Linked DNA regions of Variovorax paradoxus. The main gene of each other region encodes a partner of the protein of the gene in region 2 in a complex. Links are inferred from orthologs where the notes say so. Each region holds a gene or a part of one and is shown on either strand. Other genes may lie near its edges.

Evidence for each region.
Region 1: the proteins of holA (region 2) and dnaX are in contact, whole or in part, in a cryo-EM structure (PDB 8GIZ), measured with the Escherichia coli proteins. The link is inferred for Variovorax paradoxus from one-to-one orthologs.
Region 3: the proteins of holA (region 2) and GFK26_RS24920 are in contact, whole or in part, in a cryo-EM structure (PDB 8GIZ), measured with the Escherichia coli proteins. The link is inferred for Variovorax paradoxus from one-to-one orthologs.

Annotation. Positions count from the first base shown.
Region 1 is NZ_CP045644.1:4,911,658-4,916,900, forward strand. What follows is about bases 1,267-4,230. They hold dnaX (DNA polymerase III subunit gamma/tau), read left to right. Parts: upstream 1,267-1,797; coding sequence 1,798-3,663; downstream 3,664-4,230. Other genes in these bases: GFK26_RS22635 (GNAT family N-acetyltransferase), read right to left, coding at 1,267-1,482; GFK26_RS22650 (YbaB/EbfC family nucleoid-associated protein), read left to right, coding at 3,737-4,069; recR (recombination mediator RecR), read left to right, coding at 4,077-4,230. Also shown: GFK26_RS22630 (TIGR03862 family flavoprotein), read left to right, coding at 1-1,041; more of GFK26_RS22635, read right to left, coding at 1,054-1,266; more of recR, read left to right, coding at 4,231-4,667; GFK26_RS22660 (MAPEG family protein), read left to right, coding at 4,724-5,116. UniProt on the Escherichia coli protein: Part of the beta sliding clamp loading complex, which hydrolyzes ATP to load the beta clamp onto primed DNA to form the DNA replication pre-initiation complex.
Region 2 is NZ_CP045644.1:1,065,463-1,070,648, forward strand. What follows is about bases 845-3,751. They hold holA (DNA polymerase III subunit delta), read right to left. Parts: upstream 2,880-3,751; coding sequence 1,809-2,879; downstream 845-1,808. Other genes in these bases: GFK26_RS04805 (glutamate-5-semialdehyde dehydrogenase), read right to left, coding at 845-1,733; lptE (LPS assembly lipoprotein LptE), read right to left, coding at 2,900-3,421; leuS (leucine--tRNA ligase), read right to left, coding at 3,457-3,751. Outside these bases: gshA (glutamate--cysteine ligase), read right to left, coding at 1-261; more of GFK26_RS04805, read right to left, coding at 441-844; more of leuS, read right to left, coding at 3,752-5,186. UniProt on the Escherichia coli protein: Part of the beta sliding clamp loading complex, which hydrolyzes ATP to load the beta clamp onto primed DNA to form the DNA replication pre-initiation complex.
Region 3 is NZ_CP045644.1:5,406,180-5,411,457, reverse strand. What follows is about bases 1,515-4,513. They hold GFK26_RS24920 (DNA polymerase III subunit delta'), read right to left. Parts: upstream 3,526-4,513; coding sequence 2,503-3,525; downstream 1,515-2,502. Other genes in these bases: mltG (endolytic transglycosylase MltG), read right to left, coding at 4,190-4,513; tmk (dTMP kinase), read right to left, coding at 3,522-4,193; GFK26_RS24925 (PilZ domain-containing protein), read right to left, coding at 2,105-2,506; GFK26_RS24930 (TatD family hydrolase), read right to left, coding at 1,515-2,021. In the rest of the region: GFK26_RS24940 (hypothetical protein), read left to right, coding at 1-524; GFK26_RS24935 (ankyrin repeat domain-containing protein), read right to left, coding at 538-1,218; more of GFK26_RS24930, read right to left, coding at 1,215-1,514; more of mltG, read right to left, coding at 4,514-5,215. UniProt on the Escherichia coli protein: Part of the beta sliding clamp loading complex, which hydrolyzes ATP to load the beta clamp onto primed DNA to form the DNA replication pre-initiation complex.

The DNA.
Region 1 (5,243 bases), 3.8 Mb from region 2 along the record:
GGCGAGCGTCGCGCCCAGCTCGAGCCGCTGCTCGCAAAGTTCGGTCCGCCGCAGGCGCGTGAGTGGGCGGCCGGGCTGGGCATCGAGACCTTTGTCGGCACCTCGGGACGCGTGTTTCCGACCGACATGAAGGCCGCGCCTCTGCTGCGCGCCTGGCTGCATCGCTTGCGCGCCGCGGGCGTGCAGTTCCACATGCGCCATCGCTGGGTGGGTGATGGGCCATTCGATGCGAACGCACTGCGCTTTGGGACGCCGACAGGCGAAGTCACGGCCAAGGCCGATGCGGTGGTGTTGGCGCTGGGCGGCGCGAGCTGGGCGCGCCTGGGCTCCGACGGCGCGTGGGCACCGTGGCTGCAGGCACAAGGCGTGGCGGTGGCGCCGCTGCTGCCCGCCAATTGCGGCTTCGACGGTGCGGGCTGGAGCGAACATTTTTCGAGCCGCTTCGCAGGGCAGCCCTTCAAGTCGGTCGCGATCGCCTTCACCGACAGCCAGGGGCGCCACTTTGCGCGCAAGGGCGAGTTTGTCGCGACGGCCACGGGCATCGAAGGCAGCCTGGTCTATGCGGCGTCGGCGCTGCTGCGGGACGAGATCGCGGCGAACGGCAGCGCGACGCTGCTGCTCGACCTGCTGCCCGATCGCAGCGCCGAGCAGGTGCTGGCCGCGGTGAAGCATCCGCGCGGCGCGCGTTCGTTGAGCAGCCACCTCAAGAGCCGGCTCGGCATCGAAGGCATCAAGGCCGGCGTGCTGCACGAAGCGCTGAGCAAGGAAGCGATGCAGGATCCGGCGCAGCTCGCCGCCACGATCAAGGCCGTGCCGCTGAAACTCGTCGCGACGCGCCCGGTCGACGAGGCGATCAGTACGGCGGGCGGCGTGCGCTTCGACGCGCTCGATCCGGCGCTGATGGCGACGGCGCTGCCCGGCGTGTTCGCGGCAGGGGAAATGCTCGATTGGGAGGCGCCGACGGGGGGCTACCTGCTCACGGCGGCCATGGCCAGTGGGGCGGCTGCCGCGCGCGGCGCGATCGCGCGGCTGGGGCTGTAGCCGCAGGCGTACTCAGCGGACGCAGGGCCAAAAGAACACCTGCTCGGGGTCGGCCGCATCGAGGTTGTCGATGTGGCCGCTCTCCCTGAACCCGGCTTCTTTCAGCAGCGATTGCATCGCCGCGTTGGAGCGGTTCGTGGAAGTGAAAAGCTTGGGGCGTTCGCAGATCGACTGGAAGTGATCGACGAGCTTCAGGCCGAGTCGCCTGCGACGAAACTTCTCTCCGACCATCAGCATCTCGATGAAGCCGCTGTCGAAGAAGTGGTGGTGCAGCACGCCGTAGGCGGCGATGTCGCCATCCATCTCGATCACGTGGCAGAAGCGATCTTCGATCCAGCCTTTGATCTGCACGGCGCGGCGCGCATCGTGCGCGGCCACGGTGTCGAGGCGCACCAGCGCTTCGAGATCGCTGATACGGGCGGGCCGGATGTCCATGTTCATGGCGGGCTGCGCGAAATTCTGGGAGGTTGAGGTGTCCGGGGTTGGTAACCCCTGGACACAGCGCGTGAGTTCTCTGAAAAGGAACTCACGGCTTCTAAATGTTAGGTTGACGAGCCTTACCCCTGGCACTGACTACGCAGTTAGGGCTGCTTGGTTCCCCACCTGACCCGGTTGGCCACTTCACCATGCAGGGAGGCCCGTCAGGTTGCATTCTAACCGCGTGAATTTGTCCCCTTCGCCGGGGCGTGAATCATTTCGAGGGGGACGGGAAACAAGCGTGAAGTGACCCCCGCCGCGCCTTTTAGAATGCCCGCAATGTCTTATCTCGTGCTCGCTCGCAAGTTCCGTCCGAAAACCTTCGGTGAGATGGTCGGTCAGGGGCATGTGGTCCAGGCGCTGGAAAACGCGCTGACGACGCAGCGCCTGCACCACGCCTATCTGTTCACCGGCACGCGAGGCGTGGGCAAGACCACGGTGTCGCGCATCCTGGCCAAGTCGCTCAACTGCCAGGGCCCGGACGGGCAGGGCGGCATCACGGCGACGCCGTGCGGTGTGTGCCAGGCCTGCCGCGACATCGATTCGGGCCGCTTCGTCGACTACACCGAACTCGATGCGGCCTCCAACCGCGGCGTCGATGAAGTGCAGTCGCTGCTCGAACAAGCCGTCTACAAGCCGGTGCAGGGGCGCTTCAAGGTCTTCATGATCGACGAAGTGCACATGCTCACGAACACCGCGTTCAACGCGATGCTCAAGACGCTCGAGGAGCCGCCCGAGTACCTCAAGTTCGTGCTGGCCACGACCGATCCGCAGAAGGTGCCGGTGACGGTGCTGTCGCGCTGCCTGCAGTTCAACCTGCGGCCAATGGCGCCCGAGACGATCCTCGAACACCTGACAGGCGTGCTGCAGACCGAGCAGGTGCCGGCCGAGCCGCAGGCGCTGCGTCTGCTGGCGCGCGCCGCACGCGGTTCGATGCGCGACGCGCTCTCGCTCACCGACCAGGCCATCGCGTTCGGCAACGGCGAACTGCTCGAAACCGGCGTGCGCCAGATGCTCGGCAGCGTCGATCGCGGCCATGTGTTCCGCCTCATCGAGGCGCTCGCACAAGGCGACGGCAAGACCGTGGTCGACACTTCCGAGGCGCTGCGCCGCGACGGCATGTCCGCCGCGTCCACGCTTGAAGAAATGACGTCGGTGCTGCAGGCCATGGCGGTGCTGCAGGCCGTGCCCTCGCGCGCCGAATCGGCCGACGCGGCCACCGATCCTGACGCGGCCGACACGGCCCGCCTGGCGTCGCTGATGCCCGCCGACGAGACCCAGCTGCTCTACAGCCTGTGCCTGCACGGGCGCGGCGAGTTGGGTTTGGCGCCCGACGAGTACGCGGCACTGACCATGGTGCTGTTGCGGCTGCTGGCCTTCAAGCCCTCCCACACGGCCGCTTCGACGGCCTCCACGGAAAAAAAAACTCTGAATGACGCCGGCAGCGCTGCGCCGCGGGCTCCCGCGCGCGAAGCCGCCCCGGTTTCCCGGCCTTCGGTGCCCGATTCGGCACCCGCTGCCGCGCCTTCCACGCCCGCCTTTTCGCAGCAACCGCCCGCGCAGTCGATGCCGGCTGGCCAGCGGCTGACGGTGGTCGATGCCCCGCAGCGCCAGCCCATGCCCCGGCCTGCCGCGCAGGAGGCGTCGGACGCGCCCGCAGCCCATGTGGTCGGCGTGCCGATCCGCGTGCAGCCGCCGCCCGGCCAGCGCGACGTGCCGCGCGAAGAAGAACAGCGCAGCACCTACACCCCGATCCCGCCGAGCGAAGAGGGCGATTTCTGGCACGCCACGGTCATGCAGCTCATTGCTGCCGAAAGCGTGGCGGCGCTGGCGCGCGAGCTCGCGCTGCAGTCGCAGCTGGTGGCGCGCGACACCGACCAGTGGATGCTGCGCATCGAGCGCGAAACCCTCAACCAGCCGTCCAGCCGCGAGAAGCTCACGGCGGCGCTGCAGGGCCTCGGCCACAATGTGAGGCTGGCCATCGAGATCGGCGGCGTGGTCGACAGCCCGGCGCGCCGCAACAAGCAGGCCGCCGACGAGCGCCAGCGGGTGGCCGAGGAAGCCATTCGCAGCGACCCCGAGGTGCAGATGCTGATGCGCGACTTCGATGCGAAGATCGTGCCCGGATCGCTGAAGCCCCTCTGAAGCCGGCGCCGCCCTCGCCGCATTTTTCGACCGTATTCTTTCCATCACCAACCCATCACAGACAGGACCAACGATGTTCAACAAAGGACAACTGGCCGGCCTCATGAAGCAGGCGCAGGCAATGCAGGACAACCTCAAGAAGGCCCAGGAAGAACTGGCGCACATCGAGGTCGAAGGCGAGTCGGGCGCCGGTCTTGTCAAGGTCGTCATGACCTGCAAGCACGACGTCAAGCGCATCACCATCGACCCCAGCCTGCTGGCCGACGACAAGGACATGCTCGAAGACCTCGTGGCTGCCGCCTTCAATGCCGCCGTGCGCAAGGCCGAGGAAACCAGCGAGCAGAAGATGGGCAAGCTCACGGCCGGCATGCCCGGTCTGCCCCCTGGCATGAAGCTCCCGTTCTAAGCGAGGCATGGCAGACGCCAGTTCGCTCGATGCGCTGGTCGATGCGCTGCGCCGGCTGCCCGGTGTCGGCGTCAAGTCGGCCTCGCGCATGGCGTTCCACCTGCTGCAGCACGACCGCGAGGGCGCGCAGCTGCTCGCACGCGCGTTGCAGCAGGCGGCAGGCCAGGTGCGGCATTGCGAGCTGTGCAACACCTTCACCGAAGCGCCGATCTGCCATGTCTGCATGGACTCGCGGCGCGACGGCTCCAAGCTGTGCGTGGTCGAGACACCGGCCGACCAGGCGGCGCTCGAACGCACGGGCGCCTTTCGCGGCTACTACTTCGTGCTCATGGGCAAGCTCAGTCCGCTCGATGGCATCGGGCCGAAGGACATCGGCCTGCAGAAGCTGTTCGACCGCGCGCGCGACGGCACGGTGAGCGAGGTCATCCTCGCGACCAACTTCACGGCCGAAGGCGAGGCCACCGCGCACGTGATCGGCGAAGCGCTCAAGCAGCACGGGCTCACCGTGACGCGCCTCGCGCGCGGCGTGCCGGCCGGCAGCGAGCTCGAGTACGTCGACCTCGGCACCATTGCGCACGCACTGGTCGATCGCCGCTGACACTCGGCCTGTTCAAGGCCGCGTCCGTTCTTCCTTTGGTTGTTGTTGTCGTCACCATGACCCTCTCCTTGCTCACCGTCGCCTACTGGTGCGTGTTCGTCGCCTGCGGCCTGCCGTACCTCGCGGCATGGATCGCGAAGGCCGGCAACTTCGGTCCGCGCGACAACCTGCAGCCGCGCGACTGGGCGGCCAAGCAAAGCGGCTGGCGCGCACGTGCCAACAGCGCGCAGGCCAACAGCTTCGAAGGCCTGCCGTTCTTCATCGGCGCGGTGCTCATTGCGCACCAGCTCGGCGTGGCGCAGGCGCGGCTTGACATGCTCGCGGTGGCCTACGTGGTGCTGCGCGTGATCTACCTCGGCCTGTACATCCGCGGTGCGGCGAGTGCGCGCAGCGCAGTCTGGGCACTCGCGTTTCTGGTCAATATCGCGATACTTTTTCTGGCCCGATAACGCCTTGGCGAAGGCTTCTCCAGGAGGCCTTCATGCTTACGTGAAAACCCGCACGGGATGACCCCGATGCAGGCGGGCGGCGCGCACGCCTAAGCTCGATTCACCTTACAAAGAATCACAGAGCCCG
Region 2 (5,186 bases):
CTCGATGGCCGCCTGCGCAGCCTGCACCGCCAGCGGCAGCATTTCCTTGGTGAGGTTGTTCCAGCCGCCGGGGAACAGGTTGGTGTCGACCGGGGCGAGCTTGAAGCCCGCGTTTCGGATGTCGACGGCGCTGTAGAACGGCGGCGTGTGCTCCATCCACTCGAGGCGGAACCAGCGCTCGATGGCGGGCGTCGAGTCGAGCACCCGCTGCTCCAGTTCGTTGATCGGGCCGGTCAGGGCAGTGACGAGATGCGGAACCATGCAGCGGCCTTGTTGGTTTTGTGCTTAAAGGTGGAGTGGAATTGTAGGATTTGGGGATGGCCGCCCCGATGACAAGCAGCCAAAGAGAACAAAGCACCCCAATCCACAACACACGTTGCAAGAACACCGCGGCACGGGCCGCGCCGCCGGCCCGATGGCCCCGGCCCTTCGGACCCCGACTAGCTGCGGACTTCGCCCTGCCCCAGCACCACGTACTTGAGCGAGGTCAGGCCTTCGATGCCGACCGGGCCGCGCGCATGGAACTTGTCGGTGCTGATGCCGATTTCGGCGCCCAGCCCGTACTCGAAACCGTCTGCGAAGCGCGTGCTCGCATTCACCATCACGCTGGCCGAATCGACCTCGCGCAGGAAGCGCTGGGCATTGATGTGGTCGCGCGTGACGATGGCGTCGGTGTGGTGGCTCGAGTAGCGGTTGATGTGCGCAATGGCCTCATCGACGCCCGCCACCACCTTGATGCTGATGACGGCGGCCAGGTATTCCTCGGACCAGTCGGACTCGACCGCATCAAGCACCTTGGCCTGCGGATGGTGCGCCTCGCTGGCGCGCAGGATGGCGGCAGCGGCCGGGTCGCAGCGCATTTCGACGCCCTTGGCGGCGAAGACGGCGGCGATCTCGGGCAGGAAGTGGTCGGCCACCGAGGCCGACACCAGCAGGCCTTCGGCGGCGTTGCAGGGGCTGTACTTCTGGGTCTTGGCGTTGTCGACGATGCGCAGCGCCATGTCGAACTCGGCCGTGTCGTCCACGTACACGTGGCAGTTGCCGTCCAGGTGCTTGATGACGGGCACCTTGGCGTCGCGGCTGATGCGCTCGATGAGGCCCTTGCCGCCGCGCGGAATGATCACGTCGACGAATTCGGGCATGGCGATGAGCTGGCCCACGGCTTCGCGGTCGGTGGTCTGCACCAGCTGCACCGCCTCGACCGGCAGGCCGGCTTCGGCCAGCGCCTCGGACACCAGCAGCGCCAGCGCCTTGTTCGACTCGATGGCTTCCGAGCCGCCGCGCAGGATGGCGGCATTGCCGCTCTTGATCGCGAGGCTCGCGGCCTCGATGGTCACGTTGGGGCGGCTCTCGTAGATCATGCCGAAGACGCCGATCGGCACGCGCATCTGGCCCACGCGGATGCCGCTGGGCTGCTGCTTCATGCCGATGATTTCGCCGATCACGTCGGCCATGCCGGCCAGCTGCTCGCAGCCTTCGGCCACGGTTTCGAGGACCTTGGGCGTGAGCTTGAGCCGGTCGACCATCGGGGCCGACAGGCCGGCGGCCGTGGCGCGCTCCAGGTCCTTCTGGTTGGCAGCAGCCAGCTCGGGGCCGACTTCGCGCAGGCGCCGGGCCAGCGCCTTCAGTGCTCTGTTTTTGGTAGCTGCATCCGCACGGGCCATGAGGAATGCAGCGGCTTTGGCTTGCAGACCGAGGGTCTGCATGTGCTCGCTGACGTTGAACGCGTTCATAGCCGGCATTTTCCCACGCGGACCTTCGGTCCGGCTGACGCGGGCCTTTTGCCGTCTACAGACGGCAAGCGGACGTCAGGCGCGGCGTGGCGCCGAGGCCGTGCTGCAGGCGCGGCACAGCATCAGCGCCAGCCGCTGCAGCGCCTGCCAGCCGCTGGCGGGCCAGTCGGGCTGCTTCAGGCCCTTGCAGATGCCGTCGACCAGGTGGGCCGCGCGCAGCAGGCGGGTCAGCATGCGGTCGTCCAGGCGCGGCAGCACGCGTTCGAAGGCGCGCTCGCGCGGGCCCCAGATGCGGTTCTCGCGCAGCGCCATCGGCAGCGGGCGGCCGGCGGCCATGGCGTCCTTCACGCGCTTGAGGGCGCGGATGTCCTCGGCGATCGTGTAGTGCACCAGCACCTCGGCTTCGCCCTCGGCCTGCAGGCCGTCGAGCATGCGCGCCACGCGCTGCGGGTTGCCGGCCAGCACGGCCTCGGAGAGCTTGAACACGTCGTAGCGCGCCACGTTGTTGACGGCGCCCTCGACCTGCTCCCAGCTCAGCTCGCCGGCCGGGTGCAGCAGTGCAAGTTTCTGGATTTCCTGGTGCGCGGCGAGCAGGTTGCCTTCGACGCGGTCGGCAAAGAACTGCAGCGTGCGCTGCCCTTCGTCGCCGGGCATCACGCGCTGGTTCTGCAGCCCGAGGCGCTGGGCGATCCATTGCGGCAGCGCGGCGCGCTCGATCGGGTCGACCTGGAGGCTCACGCCGTTGTTCTCGAGCGCCGAGAACCACGCACCGGTGCGCGTGGCCTTGTCCAGGCGCGGCAGCATCACCAGCGTGAGCGTGCTGTCGTTGCCGGGCGCGGCCTCGGCCAGCTGCTGCAGCGCGACGCTGCCGTCCTTGCCGGGCTTGCCCGACGGAATGCGGATCTCGACGATCTGCTTGTCGGCGAACAGCGAGAGCGAGCCTCCGGCCGCGAGCACCGCGCTCCAATCGAAGTGCGCGCCAGCCACGGTGTACGAGCTGCGCTCGGTGTGGCCCTGGGCGCGCGCGGCGGCGCGGATGGCGTCGGCCGCCTCCTGCGCGAGCAACGGCTCATCGCCGTGGATCGTGTAAAGCGGCTTCAGGCCCTTTTGCAGGTGGGCGCCGAGCTGGGCACTGGCAAGTTGCATTGAAAGAACGGAAGCGAGGCTTACAGGGACTGCACCGCCGCCAGCCGGCGCATCAACTGCTGCGCGATGTCGGCCTGCATGTCGCGGTACAGCAGATCGGCCTCGCTCTCCTTGGCCAGCGCATTGGTTTCGTTGAAGCTCAGGTCGCGCGTCTGCGAGACCTCGGAGGCGGCCAGCAATTCCTTGCCGCCCGGTGTTCGCAGGCTGAAGCGGGCGCGCAGGCGCAATTGCACCTCGCGCACCAGACCAGCGGAATTGGTCGAGATGACGAACCGGTCGCGGTCCTCGCCCAGCACGACGAGCACGGCGTCGGCGGTGCCCGCCTCTTCCTTGGGCACCAGCCGCACGTTGCCGGCCGCGCGCAGCTCGCGCCGCAGCTGGTTGATGAGCGCCGTATTGCCTTCGAGCGACAGCGTCTTGAACGCGAAGGTCGGCGCCTGGCGCAGTGCGAAGCCGCAGCCGGACAGCACCAGCGAAGCGCCTGCGACGCCGAGGCCCAGGAGAAAGCCGCGGCGCGGCTGCGAGGCATTGCGAATGTTCATGCGTCTGTCGTTTCCGTCGTTCTGCAGAGTCTGTGTCAGATGACCACGTTGACCAGGCGCCCGGGCACCACGATCACGCGCTTGGGCGGCGCGCCTTCGGCGAAGTTGACGAAGTCGTCGCAGGCGAGCGCCAGACGCTCGATCTCGTCCTTCGAGGCACCGGCGGGCACGAGCAGCTTGCCGCGCAGCTTGCCGTTGACCTGCAGCATGAGTTCGACCTCGTCCTGCGCCAGTGCGGCCACGTCGACCACGGGCCAGGGCGCGTCGAGCAGGTCGCCCGATGCCTTGTCGTAGCCGAGCTGTTGCCAGAGCTGGTGCGCGATGTGCGGCGTGGCCGGGTACAGGCAGCGCAGCAGGATGCCGAAGCCCTCGCGCGCGGCGGCCGCGTCGCCCGCGCTGCCGTCGGGCTTGAAGCCTTCGAGCGCGTTGAGCAGCTTCATCGTGCCCGACACCACGGTGTTGTATTGCATGCGCTGGTAGTCGTAGTCGATCTGGCGCAGCACGGTGTGCACCTCGCGGCGCAACGCCTGGGCGGGCTTGCCGAAGCTCTGGCCGGCGAGCGCCACCGGCGCCACGTCGGCCTGGGCCACGCCGTAGTTCCACACGCGGCGCAGGAAGCGGTAGCTGCCTTCGACGGCCGCGTCGTTCCACTCGAGCGTGGCTTCGGGCGGCGCGGTGAACATGGTGTACAGGCGCGCGGTGTCGGCGCCGTACTTCTCGATGAGGTCCTGCGGGTCGACGCCGTTGCGTTCGCTCTTGCCCATCTTGCCCACGCCGCCGTACTCGACCTTCGTGCCGTCGGCCAGCGTGCCGCCGGTGATGCGACCCTGCGCGTCGAGCACCGCCGTGACTTCGAGCGGCGGGAAGTAGTCCTTGCCGCCCTTCTCGTTGCGCTTGTAGAAGATGTGGTTGAGCACCATGCCCTGCGTGAGCAGCTTGGCGAAGGGCTCGTCGGCCTTCACGAGGCCCAGGTCGCGCATGACCTTGGTCCAGAAGCGCGCGTACAGCAGGTGAAGAATCGCATGCTCGATGCCGCCGATGTACTGGTCCATCGGCATCCAGTAGTCGGCGCCCTCGGCGACCATGGCCTGGTCGTTCTTGGGGTCGCAGTAGCGCATGAAGTACCACGACGAATCGACGAAGGTGTCCATCGTGTCGGTCTCGCGCCGCGCGGCCTTGCCGCACACCGGGCACACCACGCCGGCGTGGAAGCCTTCGTGCTTGGCCAGCGGGTTGCCCGAGCCGTCGGGCACGCAGTCGGTCGGCAGCACCACGGGCAGGTCCTTCTCGGGGACCGGCACCGCGCCGTGTTCGTCGCAATGGATGATCGGGATCGGCGTGCCCCAGTAGCGCTGGCGGCTCACGCCCCAGTCGCGCAGGCGCCAGGTGGTCTGCAGCTCGCCCAGGCCCTTCTGGCCCAGCGCATGCGCCACGGCGGCCACGGCCTCCTTGTAGGTCATGCCGCTGAAGTTGTCGGAGTTGATGGTCACGCCGCGCTGCTTGTCGCCGTACCAGTCCTGCCACTTGTGATAGTCGAAGTGCGGTTCGTCGTCGACCAGCACGACCTGGATGATCTCGATGCCGTACTTGTTGGCGAAGGCAAAGTCGCGTTCGTCGTGCGCGGGCACGCCCATCACGGCGCCGTCGCCGTAGTTGATGAGCACGTAGTTGCCGACCCACACCGGCACCTGTTCGTCGGTGATCGGGTGCGTCACGGTCAGGCCCGTGGGCACGCCCTTCTTCTCCTGCGTGGCCAGCTCGGCTT
Region 3 (5,278 bases), 4.3 Mb from region 2 along the record:
CGCGTTTTTCCCTGTTGATGGCGGTTGCCGTCTCCCTGGCAGCGCTTTTCATCGTCACCCCCGTCTATCTTTTCGGGCTGGGTCTGGCGAGCGTCGCCTCACTCGCGAAAGGCGTGAACACTTTTTCATCCGGCGTGTTTGCGGACCCGATGATCTGGTTTCCACTGTTCGGAACGAGTGGCCTCGCGGGGCTCATCGTTCTGGTCTTGGCCTCGAGAAAAACAATCGTTGCCTTCCGATTCGATGGGAAAACCGAGCAGCTGAGTTACGTCGAGATGGCGCCGCTGCGAAAGCCGCGCACCACCGTGGTCCCGTTTGAGTCCATCCGCTCAGTGACTCCCACCACGCTCACCGCCAACGCCACCGTGGGCCATCTGAGTGTGGTCACGCGCCAGCCAGGACGCGATGAGAAGTCCTTGTGGCTGGGACACCGTATCCCGGTAGTGAGCCTTGAGGAACACTCCACGTGGTTGTCCGGCTACCTGGGCGACCGTGTGCAGCCTCTTTTTCGTCAGGATTGTTGAGGCCCGCAGGCACTCACCACTTCCCGTCCTTCGGCACCGCCTTCACCGCATTCGCCTTCGCATCCCCAGCCGCCTTGATCAGCTCCGCCGACTCCGTCCGATTCGCTTTCACCGCAAAGTCGACCGCCGTCATGCCGAGCTGGTTCTTCATCGCCGTGTCCGCGCCTTCGGCCAGCAGCAGCTTCACGGCGTCGTTCGATCCGTACATCGCGGCCATCATCAGCGGCGTGGTGCCGTTGGGCGACTGGGCGTCGATGAAGGCGTGGTTCTCGAGCAGCAGTTTCATGATCGACAGTTGCCCGCTGCTGGCCGCGTAATGCAGCGGCGCCCAGCCGGTCTTGTTGACGGCGGCGTCGCGCTTGAGCAGTTGCACGACCAGGTCTTGCTGGCCCTTGATCGACGCCAGCATCAGCGGCGTTTCGTCCTTGGCGTTGGCCAGGTCGACGTTGAGCTGCGGCGATTCCATCAACACCTGGACGACCTTCGGCGACGGCTCGCGCAGCGCGAGCATCAAACCGGTCTGGCCGTTCTCGTCGCGTGTATTCGGGTCGAAACCGCGGTTCAGCAGGGTGCGGACACCACTGGCGTTGTCGCCGCGCACGGCCCGGAAAAAGTCTTCAAACGACCCGGCATGCGCTGCAAAAGATGCAGCCATGACAACAAGATATATCGACTTCTTAAAGTAGTTTTTCATAATTTGACTTCCCTGAACAAAGCTTCGAAGTTGTCGCTTGTCGCCTTGGCGATGTCCTCTACGGGCACGTGTCGCAGTTCGGCGATCTGTTGCGCCACGAAGGGCACATACGACGGATTGTTGGTCTTGCCGCGGTACGGCACGGGCGCGAGGTACGGGCTGTCCGTCTCGATCAGCATGCGGTCCAGCGGCACGAAAGCCGCCACGTCGCGCAGGTCCTGGGCCTTCTTGAAGGTCAGGATGCCCGAAAAGGAAATGTAGAAACCCAGGTCGAGTGCGGCGCGTGCCACCTCGGCGGTTTCGGTGAAGCAATGGAACACGCCGCCGGCCGCCCTGCCCGCGCCGTCTTCGCCCTCCTCCTTGAGGATCGCCAGCGTGTCGGCCGATGCGTCGCGGGTGTGGATGATGAGCGGCTTGCGCGTTTGCTGTGCGGCGCGGATGTGCACGCGGAAGCGGTCGCGCTGCCATTCCATGTCGGCGATGCTGCGGCCGCCCTTGCGTTCTTCCATCTGGTAGTAGTCGAGGCCGGTTTCGCCGATGGCCACGACACGCGGCCGGGCCGACAGGCGCACCAGGTCTTCCACGGTGGGTTCGGCGATGTCCTCGTTGTCGGGGTGCACGCCCACGCTGGCCCAGAAGTTGTCGTAGCGGGCGGCCAGGGCCTGCACGTCGTCGAACTCTTCGAGCTTGGTGCAGATGCACAGCGCCCGGTCGACCTTGGCGGCGGCCATGGCAGCGCGAATCTGCGGCATCTGGTCCGCGAACTCGGGAAAGGTCAGGTGGCAGTGGGAGTCGGTGAACATCGGAAAGGGTGAAGTGCGGCGCGCCTGTGGGAGATCGCGCCGTGTCCGGAGTTCCGCGCCACGAGGCGCGGCGGAGAAAGAACTCAGATGGTCTGGGTCGCGCGGTCGGAGGCCATGGAGCCACCGAGCGCGGCTTCGATGCGCGCCTTCAGCTGGCGCGACTTCTCGTCTGACGGAAAGCGCACGCCGACGCCCGGCGCCCGGTTGCCGGCGGCACGGGCCGGCGTGATCCAGGCGACCTTGCCGGCGACCGGGTAGCGCTGCGGGTCTTCGGGCAGCGTGAGCAGCACGTAGACGTCGTCGCCGAGCCGGTACTCGCGCGTGGTCGGAATGAAGATGCCGCCTTCGGCAAACAGCGGGATGTAGGCCGCGTAGAGCGCGCCCTTTTCCTTGATGGCGAGCTGGATGACGCTCGGCCGGGCCGGCGTGGCAGACAACGCGGCAGCGGCGGCAGAGGCTGGAACAGGCGCGGCAGGTGGGTTCATGGGCGGCGAGCGGCAGAGTTTAGGGTGCTTCGCGCTTCGCTCACAAGCGCTTCGAGCATGAGGCCGGCGTTGAACGGATGTTCGGCGGTTCGCGCGGCGCTGGCGAGCGATTTCGACCAGCGCGCCAGCGCCAGCTTGTGCGGCACCGGCGGCAGGTCGGCCGCGTCGAAGAAACGGGGTTCGGCGCCGTGGCCCACGGCCATGAGGTCGTGGCAGAGCTTCTGCAGCGCGACGACGGCCTGGGCCGGCGCCTGGTCGGCCAGCGCGCCCACGTCGCCGCGCGACACGGCCTTGGGCAGCAGCGACCACGCCTTGGGCGACTGGCCCGAGCGTGCCAGCCGCAGCGCATCGCTGGGCCGTCCGCCCGCGGCACGCAGCAACTGCGCGGCATCGGCGGGCGGCACGTCTTGTGCCACCAGCCAGGCTTCGGCCTCGGCGGTTTCGGGCCACGGCAGCGTGAAGCCCAGGCAGCGGCTGCGGATGGTCGGCAACAGCTGCCACGCGGCCTCGCTGGCTAGCACGAAGCGCACATCGCCGACGGGCTCCTCGAGCGTCTTGAGCAGCGCATTGGCAGTGATGGTGTTCATGCGCTCGGCCGGATACACCAGCACGACCTTGCCGCGGCCGCGCGCGCTCGTGCGCTGCGCAAAGCCGACCGCGTCGCGCATCGCTTCGACGCGGATCTCGCGGCTGGCCTTGCGCTTCTTGTCGTCGATGTCGGACTGGGCTTTTTCGTCGAGCGGCCAACCGAGTTCGCCCATGGCGACTTCGGGCATCAGCACGCACAAATCGGCGTGGGTGCGAACCTCGATGGCGTGGCAGCTGGGGCAGTGGCCGCAGGCGGCACCGCCCTCCTCCACCGGCCGCTCGCACAGCCAGGCGGCGGCGAGCGCCAGCGCGAGTTCGTACTGGCCGATGCCCGACGGGCCTTGCAGCAGCCAGGCATGGCCGCGCTGGCGCAGCAGTTCGGCGAGCGGCTGGCGCAGCCAGGGCGTCAATGTGTTCACCGGCTCGCTCATCGGGCGGCTCCCTGCACCGGCGACAGCACGCCGCGCGCCACCAGCGCCGTGTCGATCTGCTGCCAGACCTGGTCGCGGGCCTGGCTGGCGTCGATGCGCACGAAGCGCGACGCATCGGCGGCGGCGCGGGCCGCATAGCCCTGCGCCACGCGGCGGAAGAACTCGACCGGCTGGGCCTCGAACTTGTCGGGCACGCGCGCGCCGGCCAGGCGCTGGGCGGCGATTTCGGGGGCGAGGTCGAACCACACGGTCAGTTGCGGCTGCAGCAGTTGCGACGCCGGCACACCGGCCCGGCCCGCCTGCACCCACTGCTCGAGCGTCGAGAGCACGGCGGTGTCGAAGCCGCGTCCCGCGCCCTGGTAGGCGAAGGTGGCGTCGGTGAAGCGATCGCACAGCACGACCTCGCCGCGCGCCAGCGCCGGTTCGATGACCTGCGCGATGTGGTCGCAGCGTGCCGCGAACACCAGCAGCGATTCGGTCAGCGGGTTCATCGGCTGTTCGAGCACCAGCCCGCGCAGCGTTTCGGCCAGCGGCGTGCCGCCGGGTTCGCGCGTGCGCACCACCGTGCGGCCCTGCGCCTGGAAGCGGGCTTCCAGCGCGTCGAGGTGGCTGGACTTGCCCGCGCCGTCGATGCCTTCCAGCGTCAGAAACAGGCCTGAGTCACTCATTGGGTCGCCTTGGGTTGGGAGCTGCTGCCACCGCCACGCTGGTAGCGGTTGACCGCGCGGTTGTGGTCGTCGAGCGAGCTGCTGAACTGGCTCGTGCCATCGCCGCGCGACACGAAGTACAGCGACTTGCTCTGCGCCGGCTGAACCGCCGCCAGCAGCGCAGCCTTGCCGGGCATGGCGATCGGCGTGGGCGGCAGGCCGCCGCGGGTGTAGGTGTTCCAGGGCGTGTCGGTCTGCAGGTCGCGCTTGCGCAGGTTGCCGTCGAAGGTGGCGCCCATGCCGTAGATCACGGTCGGGTCGGTCTGCAGCGGCATGCCGACGCGCAGCCGATTCGTGAAGACAGCGGCAATCTCTGAGCGGTCGTTGGCCTTGCCTGTCTCCTTTTCGACAATGCTGGCCAGAATCAGCGCTTCATCGGCCGATTTAAGCGGCAGATCGGCTGCGCGGGCCGCCCAGGCGGCTTCGAGCTTCTTGTCCATGGCCCGCATGGCGCGCTGCAGCAGCGCGATGTCGGTCGAGCCCTTCGAGTAGGTGTAGGTGTCCGGGAAGAAGCGGCCTTCGGGGTGCACGCCCGGCTTGCCCAGCGCGGCCATCAATGCGTCTTCGGTCATGCCCACGCTTTCGGGCTTGAGCTGCTCGGCCTTGGCGAGCGCGGCGCGCACCTGGCGGATGTTCCAGCCTTCGACCAGCACCACGCTGCGCGTGGCTTCTTCGCCGCGCACCAGGATGTTGAGCAGCAGCTTGGGCGTGACGCCGCGTTCCAGTTCGTAACTGCCGGCGCGCATCTGGCGGTCTTGCCCCGAGATACGGAACCACCAGTACAGCAGTTGGGGCTGCACGTCGGCACCCGCGTCGGCCACGGCCTGGGCGATGCCGCGCGGCGTGGTGCCGGGCTCCACGGACAGGTCGACGCTGGGCGTCGGCAACTTGAGCGGCTGGTGCACCCACCAGAGACCGGCGCCGCCGAGCGCCAGAACGGCCAGGGCCACGAGCAGGAAGAGCGTGAGGAAGAAGCTGCGCACGAATCCGAGGAAAAGGACGGAGAAAGAAAAAGGCCTGAAAGAGAACGCACACAGACCCGCGGG